DNA from 4 places in the Acidipropionibacterium virtanenii genome. Region 4 is predicted to be linked to each of the others. Evidence: riboswitches for the same ligand, from Rfam matches in the RefSeq annotation. Region 4 holds a riboswitch; each other region holds the start of a gene.

Region 1 (4,204 bases), 930 kb from region 4:
CCGTGATCAACCTCGCCGGCGAACCCATCGCCGGGGGCCGGTGGACCGAGGAGCGCAAGTACCGCATCGTCACCTCCCGGGTCGACACGACACGGATCGTCACCCGCGCCCTGGAGAGCTCCGAGCGCTGCAAGGTCTTCCTCAACGGCTCCGCGGTCGGCTACTACGGCCCCCGCGGCGACGAGTGGGTGAGCGAGGACGACGACGCCGGGGAGGGATTCCTCGCCGAGGTCTGCCTGCGCTGGGAGACGGTCGCCCATGAGGCGCCCGAGGACGTGCGCACCGTGACCCTGCGCACCGGCCAGGTGATCGCCCCCATGGGAGGGTTCCTGGCCAAGCAGCGGCCCCTGGTGAGGCTCGGACTCGGCGGGCGGATGGGATCGGGCCGGCAGTACCTGTCCTGGATCAGCCTGCGCGACCACGTGTCCGCGATGATCGCCGCCCTCACCGACGACCGGGTCCAGGGCCCGATCAACCTCGTCGCCCCCGAACCGGTGCCCAATTCGGACTTCATCGACGCCTACGCCAGCGCCCTGCGGCGGCCGCACTTCATGCCGCTGCCGACGCCGGCGGCCAAACTCGTCTTCGGGACCCAGCTGGTGGAGGAGGCCCTGCTCACCGGCCAGCGGGTGCGCGGCGACCTGCTGGCGAAGATCGGCTTCGAGTTCGCCGACCCCACCATTGACGCCGCCATCGCCACCGCCCTGAAGGGCAGGCGCTGAATGGCCAGGCGGGACGGATACATCCCGGTCGTCACCTGGACCCTCATCGGCATCTGCGTGGTGGTCTGGCTCGGTGAGCTGGCCATCCCGGACTTCGTCAACGACATCGCACTGAGCGCCGCCGCCGGGAAGGCCGAGCCGTGGCGGTTCCTCACCTCCGCATTCGCCCATTCGACGAACATCACCCACATCGGGTTCAACATGTTCGCGCTGTGGTCACTCGGCCGGGCTCTGGAGCGGTTCCTCGGACGAGGACGGTACCTCGCCAGCTACCTGCTCTCGGCGCTGGCCGGGGGAGCCCTGTTCGTGGTCATGGCGACCGGGTCGCAGACCGGCGGCGCACTGGTCCCCGGCTGGTACGACGGGGTGGTCGGGGCATCGGGGGCCATCTTCGGCCTGTTCGGCACCCTGCTGGTGGTGCAGCGGCGTCTCGGCGGATCGACCAGATCGCTGTGGATGGTGCTGGCGCTCAACGTGGCGCTGGTCTTCTTCATCCCCGACATCGCCTGGCAGGCCCACGTCGGAGGGTTCGCGATCGGTGCGGTCTGCGGGGTCGTCTTCTTCGAGGACGCCAAGCGGGTGCAGCGGGGGAAGCGGTCCCTCACCTGGTGGGCGCTCGGGACCCTGGCCGTGGTCATGGTCCTGGCGATCGTGCTGAAGTACGCGTTCACGACAGTCGCGGGCTGAGAATCTGGTCTGCTCAAGCCCGTTCCCGGCTCAGGGCTGCGAGGAACTGTCGAGTTGATGTCCGTCATTCAGCATCAACTCGACAGTTCCTCGCAGACGATCCGCACGTCGGCGAGGTGCCCGGGCCGGTGACGGAGCCGGTGCAGCTCCTCCTGCACCGCCCACAGCGCCCACCACGGCTCGAACATGTCCCCGTCACGGGCCAGGGCCCGCTGTTTCCGGACGGCCGCGTCGGCCTGAATCCAGATCGTGGTGGTGGCCAGTGCTGCTGACGCCGGGGTCAGCGCGCCGCAGGCCTCCACCAGGATCGGCCGGTGCGGGTCGAGGGAACGCCGCTCGCCGGGAGCGCCGGCCTTCCAGTCCCACATTCGGTATCCGGGATCGTGTGCCGCGAGGATCTCGCCCGGAATCACCGTCCAGGCTGCCGACAACCCTGCCCAGCCGGGGTAGAAGTCGTCGTGGACCAGCTGCCAGGCGCTCCCGGATGCCGCCTCCAGCGCTGCGACCAGCCGGTTCGCCAGGGTCGTCTTGCCCGATCCGGAGCCGCCGTCGAGGATCACCACCGGCCGCGAGCCGTGCGCATCGGCGAGGATGCGGGCGGTCAGGGCGTCGAGGAGGTCCGGGCTGCCGGCCGCGAGCGTGAGGGGCACGGCCATTCACTGTACGAGATCCTCGACAGGATCACTGGTATGGTCGGGCGGGTCGACAGGGGAGCGAGAAATCGCTGAGAGTGCCCAACGGGCAGACCCTCGAACCTGATCCGGGCCTCGGAATGCGAGGACAGAACCGGCGTAGGGAGTCGAGCACCTCTCCGGGCCGCCGAGCCCAGCCCCTCCTTGAAACAGGAGGATCCATGTTCCACCACCGCAGGGGCCGTATCGCCCTGGCGCTGCTCACCACTCTCGCCCTGGCTGGGTGCGGTCAGACGGGCTCCCAGTCCGGCCAGTCGTCGCAAACCCCCTCCAAAGAGGTCACGATCATCACCCACGACTCGTGGGCCATGAGCAAGAACGTCGTCGCCGAGTTCACCAAGAAGACCGGCTACACGCCGAAGTTCGTCGCCCAGGGCGACGCCGGCGCCGTCGTCAACCAGCTCGTCCTCACCAAGAACTCCCCGCTGGGCGACGTCGTCTTCGGCATCGACAACACCTTCTCCAGCCGCGCCGTCGACGCCGGCGTCGTGGACCCCTACACCTCCAAGGCCCTGCCCTCCTCGGCCACCTCCGCCGCGAAGTCCACCAGCAACAACCTCACCCCCGTCGACCAGGGCGACGTGTGCATCAACGCCGACGACGCCTGGTTCGCGCAGAAGAAGCTCGCCAGGCCCACCACCCTCGACGACCTCGCCAAGCCCGCCTACAAGAACCTCCTTGTCGTCCCCAGCCCCGCCACCTCCTCCCCGGGCATGTCCTTCCTGGCCGCCACCGTCGGCGCCAAGGGCGAGTCCGGCTGGAAGGGCTACTGGTCCAGGCTCAAGAGCAACGGCCTCAAGGTGGACAAGGGCTGGGAGGACGCCTACAACGTCGACTTCTCCGGCGGCGAGGGCAAGGGCAAGTACCCGCTGGTGCTGTCCTACTCCACCTCCCCGGCCTTCACCGTCTCCAAGGACGGCAAGACGTCGTCCACCTCGGCGCTGCTGGGCACCTGCTTCCGCCAGACCGAGTACGCCGGCGTCATCAAGGGGGCGAAGAACACCGCCGGGGCCAGGGCCTTCATCGACTTCCTGCTCTCCAAGGAGGCCCAGGCCGACATCCCCGGCCAGATGTACATGTACCCCATCGACTCCTCGGTGAAGCTGCCGACCGAGTGGACCAAGTTCGCCCCGCTGTCCCCGAAGCCCTACACCGTCGACCCGAAGACCCTGGCCAAGAACCGCAACACCTGGGTCAAGGAGTGGACGGCCACCGTCCAGGGCTGAATCGGATGGCGGCGACAGCAGCTCCTTCACGGCCGCATCCCGGTGCCCGGCCCCGCTCGGGTCGCGCCGGGACGCGGCTGTGGCGCGCCTGCTGGGTGCTCGCCGGGGCAGTGACCCTGGGATTCCTGGCGGTCTTCTTCGCCGCCCCCGCCACCAACCTCATCGCCAAGGGGTTCGTCGACGAGGCCGGCGATCCCACCTGGTCGGTGATGGCGTCGACCTTCGCCGCCCCGCGCACCTGGCGCATCATCCGCTTCACCCTCGGCCAGGCCGCCCTGGGCACCGCCCTGTGCCTGCTGCTCGGCGTCCCCGGAGCCCACCTGCTCTACCGGGTGCGCTGGCCCGGGCGCACCCTCGCCCGCGGACTGGTGTCGGTGCCCTTCGTGCTGCCGACGGTGGTGGTCGGCGTCGCCTTCCGCACCCTGCTGGCCGACACCGGCCGGCTGGGATTCCTCGGCCTGGACGGCTCCTGGCAGGCGATCACCGCGGCCCTGGTGTTCTTCAACTACTCGGTGGTGGTGCGCACCGTCGGATCCACGTGGTCGCAGCTGGACCCGCGACGCGGCGAGGCGGCCTCCGCCCTGGGTGCCTCGCCGGCCCGGGTGTTCCGCACCGTGACCCTGCCGGCGCTGGGCCCGGCCATCGCCTCGGCGGCCTCGGTGGTGTTCCTGTTCTGCGCCTCGGCCTTCGGCGTGGTGCTGGTGATGGGAGGGACGAAGTACTCCACCCTGGAGACCGAGATCTACCTGCAGACCGTCGAGTTCCTCGACCTTCCGGCCGCCTCCTCCCTGGCGATCGTCCAGCTGCTGGTGGTGGCCCTGTGCCTGTACCTGTCGGGGCGCGCCCAGCATCGGATGCAGCGCAGCCTCGGCGGCGC
Region 2 (4,204 bases), 340 kb from region 4:
TCGTCGCGGCCGCCGACGAGGTCATCGCGGGCAAGCTCGACGACGAGTTCCCGCTGGTGGTCTTCCAGACCGGCTCGGGCACCCAGTCGAATATGAACACCAACGAGGTGATCTCCAACCGCGCCATCGAGATCGCCGGCGGGCAGATGGGCTCCAAGGCGCCCGTCCACCCCAACGACCACGTCAACCGGGGTCAGTCCTCCAACGACACCTTCCCGACCGCCATGCACATCGCCGTGGTCACCGAGATCAACGAGAAGCTGTACCCGGCGGTCTCTCAGCTGCGCGACACCCTCGACGCCAAGGCCAAGCAGTACGACGACGTCGTCATGGTGGGCCGCACCCACCTGCAGGACGCCACCCCGATCCGTCTCGGCCAGGTCATCTCCGGCTGGGTCGCCCAGCTCGACTTCGCCCTGGACGGCATCCGCTACGCCGACTCGCGGGCCCGCGAACTGGCCATCGGCGGCACCGCCGTGGGCACCGGCCTCAACGCCCACCCGAGGTTCGGCGTCACCGTCGCCAAGCACGTCACCGAGGAGACCGGCCTGGAGTTCAAGCAGGCCGAGAACCTCTTCGCCGCGCTGAGCGCCCACGACGCCCTGGTGCAGGTCTCCGGCTCCCTGCGGGTGCTGGCCGACGCGCTGATGAAGATCGCCAACGACGTCCGCTGGTACGCCTCCGGCCCCCGCAACGGCATCGGCGAGCTGCTCATCCCCGAGAACGAGCCCGGCTCCTCGATCATGCCCGGCAAGGTGAACCCGACCCAGTGCGAGGCCATGACGATGGTCGCCACCCGGGTCTTCGGCAACGACGCCACCGTCGGCTTCGCCGGTTCCCAGGGCAACTTCCAGCTCAACGTGTTCAAGCCCGTCATGGCCCACGCCTGCCTGGAGTCGATCCGCCTGCTCTCGGACGCCTGCGTGTCCTTCGACACCCACTGCGCCTACGGCATCGAGCCGAACATGGACAAGATCAACGAGAACCTGGACAAGAACCTCATGCAGGTGACCGCCCTCAACCGCCACATCGGTTACGACCTGGCCTCGAAGATCGCCAAGAACGCCCACCACCAGGGCATCTCGCTGCGCGAGTCGGCCCTGACCGTCGGCGGGATGACCGCCGAGGACTTCGACAAGTGGGTAGTCCCCGCCGATATGACCCATCCGTCCGCGGCTGAATAATCAATGGAGGGGGCAACCCCCCACCGAGGATTTTCCTCCCAACACGCCGTCATCGCGCTCTCCAGAGCTGCGGGACGGCGTGTTGGGAGTGAATCCTACGAGGCGACGATGCCCGGCAGACCCGGATCGTCCATCCAGGGCAGCAGGGGCTCGAACCGGTCCTTCCAGGATCCGCCGTCCAGGGCCGTCAGAAGGCCGGTCACGCCGCCCTCTCCCAACGCCCGGCACAGCGCCGCGAAGGTCACCGCGGCATTGGTCGCCGGGCCCCCGGCGCCCGTGAAGCTCCCCACCGAGAGGGTCTTGGCCGTCAGCTCGGGCCGGTGATCGACCCCTCCATGTCGAGATGAGACCCGCCCGAACAGCACCGGGAGCGGGGTCTAGGGTGGGCCACATCCCACGGGAGTCCTCGGCAGAGGACTGAGATCGGGCTCACGCCGCCCGGACCGTTCGAACCTGTTCGGATCATGCCGACGTAGGAAGAAGGAGCTGACTGGCATGCCCATGTCCACCCGCACCACCCCCGAGAAGGACGCCACGACTGCGCGCCCGGACGGGGAGAACTACCCCACCCACCACCTCGGCCATCTGGTCGACGCCGCCCACGGGATCGACGTCCCGGTCACCATGATCAACCAGGACGACGCCCCCGACGGCAGCGCCAATCCCCCGCTGGCGGTCTACCGCACCATCGGCCCCGACTGCGACGTCACCCGCGGCCTGCCGTCGCTGCGCTCCGGATGGATCACCGGGCGCGACGACGTCGAGAGCTACGAGCCGCGAGGCCGTGATCTGTCGGACGACGGCCGCTCGGCGGTGCGCCGCGGTGCCGCCAGCCAGGAATGGAAGGGGGAACGGCGTCCCCCGCTGCGGGCCCGGGCCGGCGCCACCGTCACCCAGATGCACTACGCGCGGGTCGGCGTCATCACCCCCGAGATGCGCTACGTGGCGCTGCGCGAGGGCTGCGACGTCTCCCTGGTGCGCGACGAGCTGGCCGCCGGGAGAGCGATCATCCCCGCCAACGTCAACCACCCCGAGGCCGAACCCATGATCATCGGGAAGGCCTTCGGGGTGAAGGTCAACGCCAATATCGGCAACTCGGCCGTCACCTCGTCGATCGCCGACGAGGTGGACAAGCTGCGCTGGGCCACCCGCTGGGGCGCCGACACCGTGATGGACCTGTCCACCGGCGACGACATCCACACCACCCGCGAGTGGATCCTGCGCAACTCCCCGGTGCCGATCGGCACCGTGCCGATCTACCAGGCTCTGGAGAAGGTGGACGGGGATCACCAGGCGCTCACCTGGGAGATCTTCCGCGACACCGTCATCGAGCAGTGCGAGCAGGGCGTCGACTACATGACGATCCACGCCGGGGTGCTGCTGCGCTACGTGCCGCTGACCGCCGACCGGGTCACCGGGATCGTCTCGCGCGGCGGATCGATCCTGGCCGGCTGGTGCCTGGCCCACCACCGGGAGAACTTCCTATACGAGCACTTCGACGAGCTCTGCGAGATCTTCGCCCGCTACGACGTCGCCTTCTCCCTGGGTGACGGGCTGCGGCCCGGATGCCTGGCGGATGCCGACGACGCCGCCCAGTTCGCCGAACTCGACACCCTGGCCGAGCTCACGAAGCGGGCCTGGGAGCATGACGTCCAGGTGATGGTGGAGGGGCCCGGCCACATCCCCTTCCACCTGGTCCGCGAGAACGTGGAGCGCCAGCAGGAGCTGTGCGACGGCGCCCCCTTCTACACCCTGGGGCCGCTGGTCACCGACATCGCGCCCGGCTACGACCACATCACCTCGGCCATCGGTGCCACCGAGATCGCCCGCTACGGCACGGCGATGCTGTGCTACGTCACCCCCAAGGAGCACCTCGGGCTGCCCGATCGCGACGACGTCAAGACCGGCGTCATCACCTACCGGATCGCCGCCCACGCGGCCGACGTCGCCAAAGGCCACCCCGGAGCCCGGGAGCGCGACGACGCCCTGTCGAAGGCGCGCTTCGAGTTCCGCTGGCGCGACCAGTTCGGGCTGTCCCTGGACCCGCAGACCGCCGAGTCGATGCACGACGAGACCCTGCCCGCCGAGCCCGCGAAGACGGCCCACTTCTGCTCCATGTGCGGGCCGAAGTTCTGCTCGATGAGGATCTCCCAGGACATCCGCGACGACTTCGGTGACGCCGCCGAGCAGCGACGGGTGGCCGAGGCCGGAATGGCCGCGAAGGCGGCGGAGTTCAGGGCCTCCGGAGGAGAGGTGTACCTGCCGGACCCGGTGCGCCGCTGAGCGGTCAGGGGCCGGTGGGGGAACCGGTCACCCACTGTGGGCGGTGAGCTGTGTCGAGTTGATGCTGGTCATTCCGCATCAACTCGACACAGTGTCGCGGATCAGACCACCGACTCCCGGTGCATGTCGGTGTAGTTCACCTGGTGGGAGTCCAGCAGCTGGGCCAGCGCCTCGTAGTCGTTCTGCTCGAGGAAGGTGCGCTCGGCCTCGGTGATCGGCACCGCCATCAGCCAGTGCACCTTGAGGTCGTCATCGATCTCCACCGCACCGAGATCCCCGGCGGTGAAGGGGTGCGACCACATGATGTGCGGGGTGGTGGCCTTGTCGTCGTAGAGGGAGACGACGTCGCCGTAGACGACGCCGGGGGCCATCATCCAGCCGTCCTGGAGCACCGCGAAGGCGCAGGATCCCAGGATCTTGCCCATGACGTCGGAACCGGGCATGCCGACCGCCATCAGCTCGACGCGGACGTCCAGCTTCGTGCCGTCGGCCATCGGCAGTTCATTGGGCCGGGCGTGCAGGGTGACGGTCGACCAGGTCGTCCAGCCGGGGGCCGGTGCGTCGGCACAGGTGAGGACGTCGACGCGGTTGTCGCCGGCGGCGTCCACCATCCCCTCGACATTCGGCGTCCCGCCGATCGACCCGACGGCGGCGCCCACGACTGCAGGGCCGGTCGGGGGCAGGGTCTCGGGGACCGCGACGTCGGCAGGCAGCTCCTCGGGGTCTATGGGCCCGGG
Region 3 (4,204 bases), 290 kb from region 4:
GGTGGCCATCGCGGAGCCGATGGTGCCGCACAGCACCCCGAGCACGCCTCCCTCGGCGCAGTTGGGCACCGAGTCGGCGTCGGGGATGTCGGGGAACAGGTCGCGCAGCATCGGCCCCTGGCCGGGCCAGAAGACCGACACCTGCCCCTCGAATCGGAAGATGGTGCCCCAGACCAGCGGCGTGCCGGTGATCTCGGCGGCGTCGTTGGACAGGTACCGGGTGGCGAAGTTGTCCGAACCGTCCACGACCAGGTCGTGGGAGGCGAACAGGTCGAGGGCGTTGTCGGCGTCCAGGCGGCCGACGATCGCGGTGACCCGGGAGGCGGAGTCGAGCCGCAGGGCGGCGTCGCAGGCCGATTCGGCCTTGGGCCGGCCGAGATCAGCCTCGCGGTGGAGCACCTGGCGCTGCAGATTCGACGCCTCGACGACATCGTCGTCGATCACCGTGATCCGCCCCACCCCGGCAGCGACCAGGTACTGCAGCACCGGGGCGCCCAGACCGCCGGCGCCCACCACGAGCACTCTGGCGGCCCGCAGCCGGCGCTGGCCGTCGTCGCCGAATCCGGGCAGGGACAGGTGCCGCGAGTAGCGCACCGCCTCGGCTCCACTGAGCGCCGGGCCCGGGTTCACCAGGGGATTCATGAGGCGGTGACCAGGCCCTCTGTCGGGGAGGAGGCCACGGCGAGGCTGCGCCTGGGGATACGCCCGGCAGCTCGCGCCAGATATCCGGCCTCGACGCCGAGCCTGAAGGCCTGCGCCATGGCGACCGGATCGGCGGCCATGTTGATGGCGGAGGCGGCGAGCACGGCGTCGCACCCCAGCTCCATAGCCAGACAGGCGTCCGAGGCGGTGCCCTGGCCGGCGTCCAGCACGATCGGGACATTCGCGCGAGAGGTGATGAGCTCGATGTTGTGGGGGTTGAGGATGCCCAGGCCGGTGCCGATCGGGGAGCCTCCGGGCATCACCGCGACGACGCCGAGATCCTCCAGGCGCTTGGCCAGGACCGGATCGTCGTTGGTATAGGCGAAGACCTTGAACCCCTTGCCGACAAGGGTCTTCGTGGCGTCGAGGAGTTCGGGGGCGTCGGGCAGGATGGTGCCGTCGCCGACCACCACCTCCAACTTGATCCAGTCCGTCTCCAGGGCCTCGCGGGCCAGTTCGGCGGTGAGCACCGCGTCGGCGGCGGTGCTGCAGCCGGCGGTGTTGGGCAGGAAGCGCTGCCCGAGTCGCTCCAGCATCGGGAACAACTCGTCTCCCTCGCCGGGCTTGAGTTTGCGCATGGCCACGGTGGCCAGGGTGGAGCCGGCGGCCTCGATGGTCCGGGCGAGGATGTCGTGATCGGCGGCGTGGCCGGTGCCCATGATGAGCCGGGAGCTCAGCGTGACGCCGTCGATGGTCAGTCCGGTGTCAGTCAGTGATGTGTCAGTCATGTGTGTCTCTTCGAGGTGAGGTCAGCCGCCCTGTACGGCGGTGACGATGTCGACGTTCTGTCCGGGAGCCAGTGCGGTGGCCTGCCATCGGCTGCGCGGTACGACGGCTTTGTCGATGGCCACCGCGACGCCGAGCCGGCCGCCGTCGGTGGGGCGGCCGTCGGGGCCGAGGTTTCTGCCGATGCGTGCGGCCACCAGGTCCAGGACGGTCTCTCCCGGGCGTGACTGGTAGCTCTCGCCGTTGACTGTCAGCATGATCGCGCATCGCTCCTTTCCTCCGGCGGCATGACCCGCATCAGGTGTGACGGTCGGCTTGCGCCCTCTCAGCCCCGCTGTGGGGCTCCCGTAGGTCTCGAACTATACGCACCCTCGGGCGCCGGGAACAGGTGGGGATGGTGCCGGTGGGCTGGGCGGGAACTGATAGCGGTTGGGATCGCCACCCATAATTGCCGCATGTCCCCGTCCGACATCCGCCCGTCCGGCAGCCCCTCCTCCGAGGATGAGTTCGCGCTCATCGACCAGGCAGCTGCCGAACTCGGCCTGATAGCACCGCCCGTCACCCGCGTGGGTGACGCCGTCTCGGCCCTGGTCTGGGGGGATCATCCGGCGCGGGTGGTGCTGCTGCACGGGATGGCGCTCAACGCCCACACCTGGGACATGACCCTGCTGCACTGGTCGGCACGGCGGGACGGCGTCGACGTGGTGGCGGTGGATCTGCCCGGCCACGGCGAGTCGGCCTGGCGACAGGACCGCGACTACTCCCCCGCCACGCTGGCGCACGCGCTGAACTCCTTCCTCGACGAATTGCTGGAGCACGGCGTGCTGGCCGGACCGCTGACTCTGGTGGGGCACTCCCTGGGCGGGCTGACGGCGATCGAGCTGGCCGCCGGGCGCCGCGACGTCGCCCATGTCATCGCTCTGGACTCGCTGCCCGGCCTGGTGGAGACCGGCCAGGGTGGGGCGTTCATGGAACGGCTGCGGGCCATGGTCGGCGGGCCGACGGTCTTCGCCTCCCGCGACGAGATCGTGGCGTCGGCGATGGCCCTGGGGTTCGGCGGGAGGTCCGAGGCCGCGGTGCGCCGCGGGGTGATCCACAACACGCGGGTGCTGGCCGACGGCACCGTTCAATGGAAGCATCACGTCGCCCAGTTGGGCATCGACGACCTGGTCTCGACACTGGGTGACGGCGCGGCCGGCTGGGAGCGCCTGACGTCACTGCCCGCCGGCTTCGACGTCATCGCCGCCAGCAACGGCGTCCTGGCCCCCGCGCAGCTCGAGCGGCTGAACGCCGTGCGGCCGGCGTCACGGATCGTCACCCTGGAGTCGGGCCACAATCTGCAGGAGGACGTGCCGCAGGAGTTGGCGGGGACGCTCGCCGGGCTGGTCTGACGCGGCGGACGCCTCGACTGTCGACCGTGGTTGCCGACGCCGTCGACCGCGTTATCCCTCCTGAGATTCTGACAGTAGCTTGAGAATTTCTCAGCATGCTCTTACTGTCGGGGGCAGCGGGTCGCGACGCGGCCCACCGTTCGGAAGGAAACCGCAGATGGCAAGCACCAACACCACGAACTCCGCGAAGTCGTTCCGACGTGTCGCCGCCCTCGGCGCCGCCGCCGGTATCGCCGTCATGGGCTCAGTAGCCCAGCAGGCACACGCCGCACCCGTCTCCCAGCCCAAGGCTCCGGCCCAGGTCTCCCACGCCGCCCAGGCCCCCAAGGCCCAGCACGCCGCGAGCCCCTCGAAGGTCTCGCAGACCCGTACGCACGTCTGGGCGACCACCGATGTCAACGTCCGCTCCGGTGCGGGCACCGATCACTCACGCATCGGGCTGCTGCGCACCGGCCACTACACCACCCAGCTCGAACCCTCGCAGAACGGCTGGACGAAGGTCCGCTACCACGGCCAGGTGGGCTACATCTACAGCCAGTACCTCAGCCACTCCGCCACCTCCGCGAGCGGCGGCCAGGCGGGCAGTGGCCATTCGAGCAGTGGTCAGTCGAGCAACAGCTACACCCCGCGTCACTCGGCCGGCTCCAGCTCGAGTTCCTCCAGCGAGAGCAAGAACTACACGCCCCGTCGTTCGGCGGAGTCCACCTACTCGTCGGGCTCCTCGAGCACCGGTGGCGGCGGCTCCTGCCAGGCCTCCTTCTACGGCGAGGGTTCCCAGACCGCGTCCGGCGAGTCCTTCGACTCCTCGGCCATGACCGCGGCCCACAAGACCTACAAGTTCGGCACCAAGCTCAAGGTGACCAATCAGGCCAACGGCAAGTCCGTCGTCGTGCGGATCAACGACCGCGGACCCTACGTGTCCGGCCGCTGCCTCGACCTGTCCACCGGCGCCTTCTCCCAGATCGCCAGCACTGGCGCCGGTGTGGCCAGTGTGAGCTACCAGGTGGTCAGCTGACCCTGGGGCCGCGGCCGCCATCTGGAGAGAAGAGGCTCAGCATGATGACAATCGCGAGATCCTGAGTGGAGCGTCCCACCGTTGACGACCACCAGGCTCATGGATCTACCGTGTTGGGGCCGAGCGAAGTAGCGATGTCCGTCTCAGAGGATCTCCAGCGGCACGGGCTCCGGGGGCACCGGGAAGGCGGCGTCCAGGGCGGCCAGGTCCTCGTCGGAGAGGGTGAGATCACCGGCCATGGCGTTCTCCTTGGCGTGGGCCGGTGAGCCGGTCCTCGGGATCGCCAGGACGTCGCCGGAACGGATGGTCCAGGCCAGCGCCACCTGCGCCGGGCTGGCGTCGTGACCGGCTGCGACCCGGACAAGGGCGT
Region 4 (4,204 bases):
AGCTGGCCGGTGCGGATCACCGCCCTGCTGGTGGGCCTGGTGCTGTTCGGCGTCTCCTCGGGCCTGATGATCGTCTCCGGGCTGGGCAACATGCCCTGGGACGTGCTCCACCAGGGCATCGCGGCGCACACCCCGCTGAGCACCGGCCAGGCGGCGATCGGGCTGTCGGTGCTCGTGCTGCTGCTGTGGATCCCGCTGCGCCAGCGGATCGGGCCGGGCACCGTGGCCAACGCCGTGGTCGTCGGCGTGGTGATCGACGCCACCACCTCCGTGGTGCGCCGGCCCGGCCCCCTGTGGGCCGACCTGACGATGGTCCTGGGGGCGGTGGTCCTCAACGGCTTCGCCACCGTGCTGTACATTTCGCCGGCCTTGGGGCCCGGTCCCCGCGACGGCCTCATGACGGGCCTGGTGGCGCGCACGGGGAAACCGGTGGCGCTGCTGCGGTCGGGGATCGAGGTGGTGGTGATGGCCGCCGGCTGGGCCCTGGGCGGCCGCCTGTTCATCGCGACCTTCGTCTACGCCTTCGGCATCGGCCCGGTGACCCGCCTCTTCCTCGGGCTGGCAGCCAGGGTGCTGAGCCCTTCATCGTCACTGAGCCCTCACTCGACTGACTGACGCTCTCAGTGACGAAAGTGACGCCCTCACTGACGAAAGTGTCCCCATCAGTCTAGGAACTGAGGCTCTCAGTGTATAAACTGAGGCCATCACTGAGAGACCTGAGGTGCCGCCATGGAAGAGATGGAGATTCTTGAGACCGTCAACCGCCTGCGCAGGCAGCGCAGCGATGACGCGACGGTGGAGGCCAAGAGTGCTGTCGGTGGGGTGCCGAGAGATGTCTGGGCCACGGTGAGTGCCTTCGCCAACACCGATGGAGGAGACATTCTGCTCGGTCTTGATGAACGTCACGAGTTCGAGCCCGCTCCAGGTTTCGACGCCCAGAGGACGATCGACGCCGTGGCCTCCGGACTCATCGAGAAGCCTGGAGAGAGATCGAAAGTCACGCCGGTACCGCCCAACATCCTGAACCGTATGACCGTGGACGGGGCCCCGGTGGTGAACCTGAGGGTGGATCCGATGCCGGACGCCCCGGGGCCGTGCTTCGTCACGGATCAGGGAATCAGCAAAGGTTCGTACCGAAGGTGGGACGACAAGAACGTCCGGCTCAGTGCATACGAGATCTACCTGCTGAGTCATCGCACCGAGATGCTGGGGACCGATCGGGAGGTCGTGGACGGGGCGACGGTCGACGATCTGGACGAGGATCTCATTCAGACGCTGATCGAACGCCTGAGGAGACTCGGCTCACGGGCGGTCTCGGGTGCCGAGTCCGAACATGAGGTGAGGGTCAGGCTGAACCTCACGGACAAGAAGGATCGGCCTCTGCTGGCCGGGATGCTCTCCGCTGGTCAATACCCTCAGCAGTTCTACCCGCAGCTCTTCATCGACGTGACCACCCACCCCGACATCCGGAAATCAGATCCGGGAGCCGCGGTGAGATTCGTCGACCGCCGCATCTGCGAGGGGCCCGTCCCCCTGATGGTCAAGGACGCCGTGGCCGCCGTCCTCTCGAATCTCCGCACGGTTCATGTCGTGGACGGGGTCTCGGGCCGTGATGTCCCGGAGATCCCGGTGGAGGTTCTCCGTGAGGCCATTACGAACGCTCTCACCCATCGGGACTACAGCGTCCAGGCCCGTGGACAGCAGGTCGGAGTGGACATCTACACCGATCGGGTCGAGGTGACCAGCCCGGGCGGGTTCTGGGGAGGCGTCACGGCGGAGAACATCGCCGATGGTGTGTCACGGTCCCGCAACGAGAGCCTGGCCAAACTGCTGACCTTGGTCCCGATGCCGGGCGAGGACTCCACGGTGAGCGAGAACCAGGGGTCCGGGGTCCTCCTGATGGATTCCGCGATGCGTGCGCGGGGCCTCCCGGCCCCGCGGTTCGAAGCCACCATCGACCAGGTGCGGGTGGTCCTGGTCCGGGGCGTGCAGACCGGCGGGGCCGTCCCGGAACTCACCGACAAGCAGGATGAAATTCTGGACGCACTCCGCGGTCAGGACCAGATGACGATGCGCGAACTGGCACAGGCCACCGGGCGCAGCGTGCCGGCACTGCGACCACAGGTCAGGGGCCTGGTGGAGGCGGGCCTGGTGGAGGCGACCGCTCCGGCGACCAGCAGGAACAGGGCCTATCGCCTTCCGGACGGGGGGAAGTACGACGACCGATACTCCGTGACATACTGAGCCCCGGACACGGGGTGCGCGATCGGATGCGCTGAGAACACACCCGTGGAACCTGATCTAGTTCGGACTAGCGAAGGGATGTCCCGGTGACCTCTCACCTCCACCCGCTCACAGAGCCTCCGGCCGCCCGCGTACCCCGCGTCCTGTCGATCGCCGGGACCGACCCCTCCGGGGGCGCCGGCACCGCCGCCGACATGAAGTCCATCACCGCGGCGGGCGGCTATGGCATGACGGTCGTCACCTGCCTGGTGGCCCAGAACACCACCGGGGTGCGCGCCATCCACACCCCGCCGGTCGATTTCCTCGCCGCGCAGCTGGAATCGGTCTCCGACGACGTCGTGGTCGACGCCGTCAAGACCGGCATGCTCGGCACCGCCGGGATCATCGCGACGGTTGAATCCTGGCTGGACGCCCACCGGCCCCCGGTGCTCGTCGTCGACCCCGTCATGGTCGCCACCAGCGGCGACCGGCTGCTGCAGCCCGACGCCGAGGAGGCCATGCGCCGCTTCTGTCGGCGGGCCACTGTCGTCACCCCCAACATCCCCGAACTCGCCGTGCTGGCCGGCGCCGAGCCCGCCGCCGACCAGGACGCCGCCGTCGCGCAGGCCCGGGAGTGGGCCGCCCGGACCGGGGTCGCCGTCATCGTCAAGACCGGCCATCTCGACTCCCGGCTCACCACCAACCTGTGGGTCGGCCCCGACGGAGTCCTCGCCGAGGCGCCCAGCAGCCGCGTCGAGACCACCAGCACGCACGGCACCGGATGCTCGCTCTCCTCGGCCCTGGCCACCCGACTAGGAGCCGGTGACACCCCCGTGCGGGCCCTGAGATGGACCACCGACTGGCTCCACGAGGCCATCGAGCACGGCGCCGCGCTGCACGTCGGCAGGGGTCACGGCCCCGTCGACCACGGCCACCGGGCACGGCGTCTGGCAGTCGCGGCCTCACCCGCACCCTGGCTGGCCGACGACGCCGTGGCGCCGCGACTCGAGGCCCCCGACCAGCTGGCGCCCGGCACCGAACCGGCGCCGGCGTCCATCCCCGCGGCCGGACCGTGGACCCGGGCCCTGTGGAGGGCCGGCAGCGACCTGGCCCGCAGCATCCACGGCGGCGGTTTCGTGACGGCGCTGGTCGACGGCACCCTGCCGGAGCATGCCTTCACCTTCTACCTGGCCCAGGACGCCCGGTACCTCGCCGGCTACGCGCGGGCCCTCGCCGCGGTGGCGGCCGGCTCCACCGATCCGGCCGAGGTCGCCGACTGGGCGGGAGGGGCCGCCACCTGCCATCTCGTCGAGGCCGAGCTGCACCGCGGCTGGCTGTCCGGGCGGTCCTGCGCCCCCAGCCCGGTGACCAGCGCCTACGTCGACTTCCTGGTGGCCAGGACAGTCCTGGACGGCCACACCGTCGGCGTGGCGACCGTGCTGCCCTGCTACTGGCTGTACGCCGAGGTGGGGGCCGCGATGCCCGGAGTCGCCGACGACCATCCCTACGCCGCCTGGCTGCAGACCTACTCCGACGACGCCTTCACCGCCGCGACCTGGATCGCCATCGGGCACGCCGAGAGGGCCATGACCGACGCCTCGCCCGCCGAGCGGGCCGCCGCGGCCAGGGCCTACCTCATCGCCTGCCGCCACGAGGCCGAATTCTTCGACCAGGCCCTGCGCACCACCGGGGCCCTCTCATGACGCCCGACCTGCCGCACGGCGCCGACCAGACACTGAACGATGACAAGGGGATACACGTATGACAAGCGCGGACGAACTCGACCTTCGGTGCTACCTGGTGACCTCCGGTCACGACCGGCACACTGTCGAGACCGCTGCCGCAGCCGCCGCAGCCGGAGCCGGGATGATCCAAGTGCGGTGCAAGGAGGCCGGCACGGCAGAGCTGCTCGAACTGCTCACCGCCGTCGCCGAGGCCGTCCGCGACGTCGCCCCGGCCACCCGGGTGATCGTCGACGACC

The links. Region 4 has a riboswitch for thiamine pyrophosphate ahead of JS278_RS15070 (bifunctional hydroxymethylpyrimidine kinase/phosphomethylpyrimidine kinase). Riboswitches for the same ligand answer to the same signal wherever they lie in the genome.
Region 1: it holds a riboswitch for thiamine pyrophosphate, as region 4 does, so the genes downstream of both, JS278_RS03440 (thiamine ABC transporter substrate-binding protein) here and JS278_RS15070 (bifunctional hydroxymethylpyrimidine kinase/phosphomethylpyrimidine kinase) in region 4, are expected to answer to the same signal.
Region 2: it holds a riboswitch for thiamine pyrophosphate, as region 4 does, so the genes downstream of both, thiC (phosphomethylpyrimidine synthase ThiC) here and JS278_RS15070 (bifunctional hydroxymethylpyrimidine kinase/phosphomethylpyrimidine kinase) in region 4, are expected to answer to the same signal.
Region 3: it holds a riboswitch for thiamine pyrophosphate, as region 4 does, so the genes downstream of both, thiS (sulfur carrier protein ThiS) here and JS278_RS15070 (bifunctional hydroxymethylpyrimidine kinase/phosphomethylpyrimidine kinase) in region 4, are expected to answer to the same signal.

Annotation. Positions count from the first base shown of each region.
Region 1 is NZ_CP025198.1:777,382-781,585, forward strand. It holds gene JS278_RS03425 (TIGR01777 family oxidoreductase) at 1-722, shown strand, start outside; gene JS278_RS03430 (rhomboid family intramembrane serine protease) at 723-1,409, shown strand; gene JS278_RS03435 (nucleoside/nucleotide kinase family protein) at 1,484-2,065, opposite strand; TPP riboswitch at 2,107-2,224, shown strand; gene JS278_RS03440 (thiamine ABC transporter substrate-binding protein) at 2,263-3,327, shown strand; gene JS278_RS03445 (ABC transporter permease) at 3,333-4,204, shown strand, end outside.
Region 2 is NZ_CP025198.1:186,779-190,982, reverse strand. It holds gene fumC (class II fumarate hydratase) at 1-1,184, shown strand, start outside; gene JS278_RS00845 (hypothetical protein) at 1,280-1,549, opposite strand; TPP riboswitch at 1,573-1,680, shown strand; gene thiC (phosphomethylpyrimidine synthase ThiC) at 1,680-3,467, shown strand; gene JS278_RS00835 (suppressor of fused domain protein) at 3,569-4,204, opposite strand, start outside.
Region 3 is NZ_CP025198.1:141,253-145,456, reverse strand. It holds partial or broken gene JS278_RS00675 (HesA/MoeB/ThiF family protein) at 1-642, opposite strand, end outside; gene JS278_RS00670 (thiazole synthase) at 639-1,430, opposite strand; gene thiS (sulfur carrier protein ThiS) at 1,452-1,685, opposite strand; TPP riboswitch at 1,686-1,787, opposite strand; gene JS278_RS00660 (alpha/beta hydrolase) at 1,884-2,819, shown strand; gene JS278_RS00655 (septal ring lytic transglycosylase RlpA family protein) at 2,977-3,834, shown strand; gene JS278_RS00650 (aldo/keto reductase) at 3,978-4,204, opposite strand, start outside.
Region 4 is NZ_CP025198.1:3,283,335-3,287,538, reverse strand. It holds gene yczE (membrane protein YczE) at 1-615, shown strand, start outside; gene JS278_RS15075 (ATP-binding protein) at 730-2,244, shown strand; TPP riboswitch at 2,245-2,340, shown strand; gene JS278_RS15070 (bifunctional hydroxymethylpyrimidine kinase/phosphomethylpyrimidine kinase) at 2,331-3,926, shown strand; gene JS278_RS15065 (thiamine phosphate synthase) at 3,985-4,204, shown strand, end outside.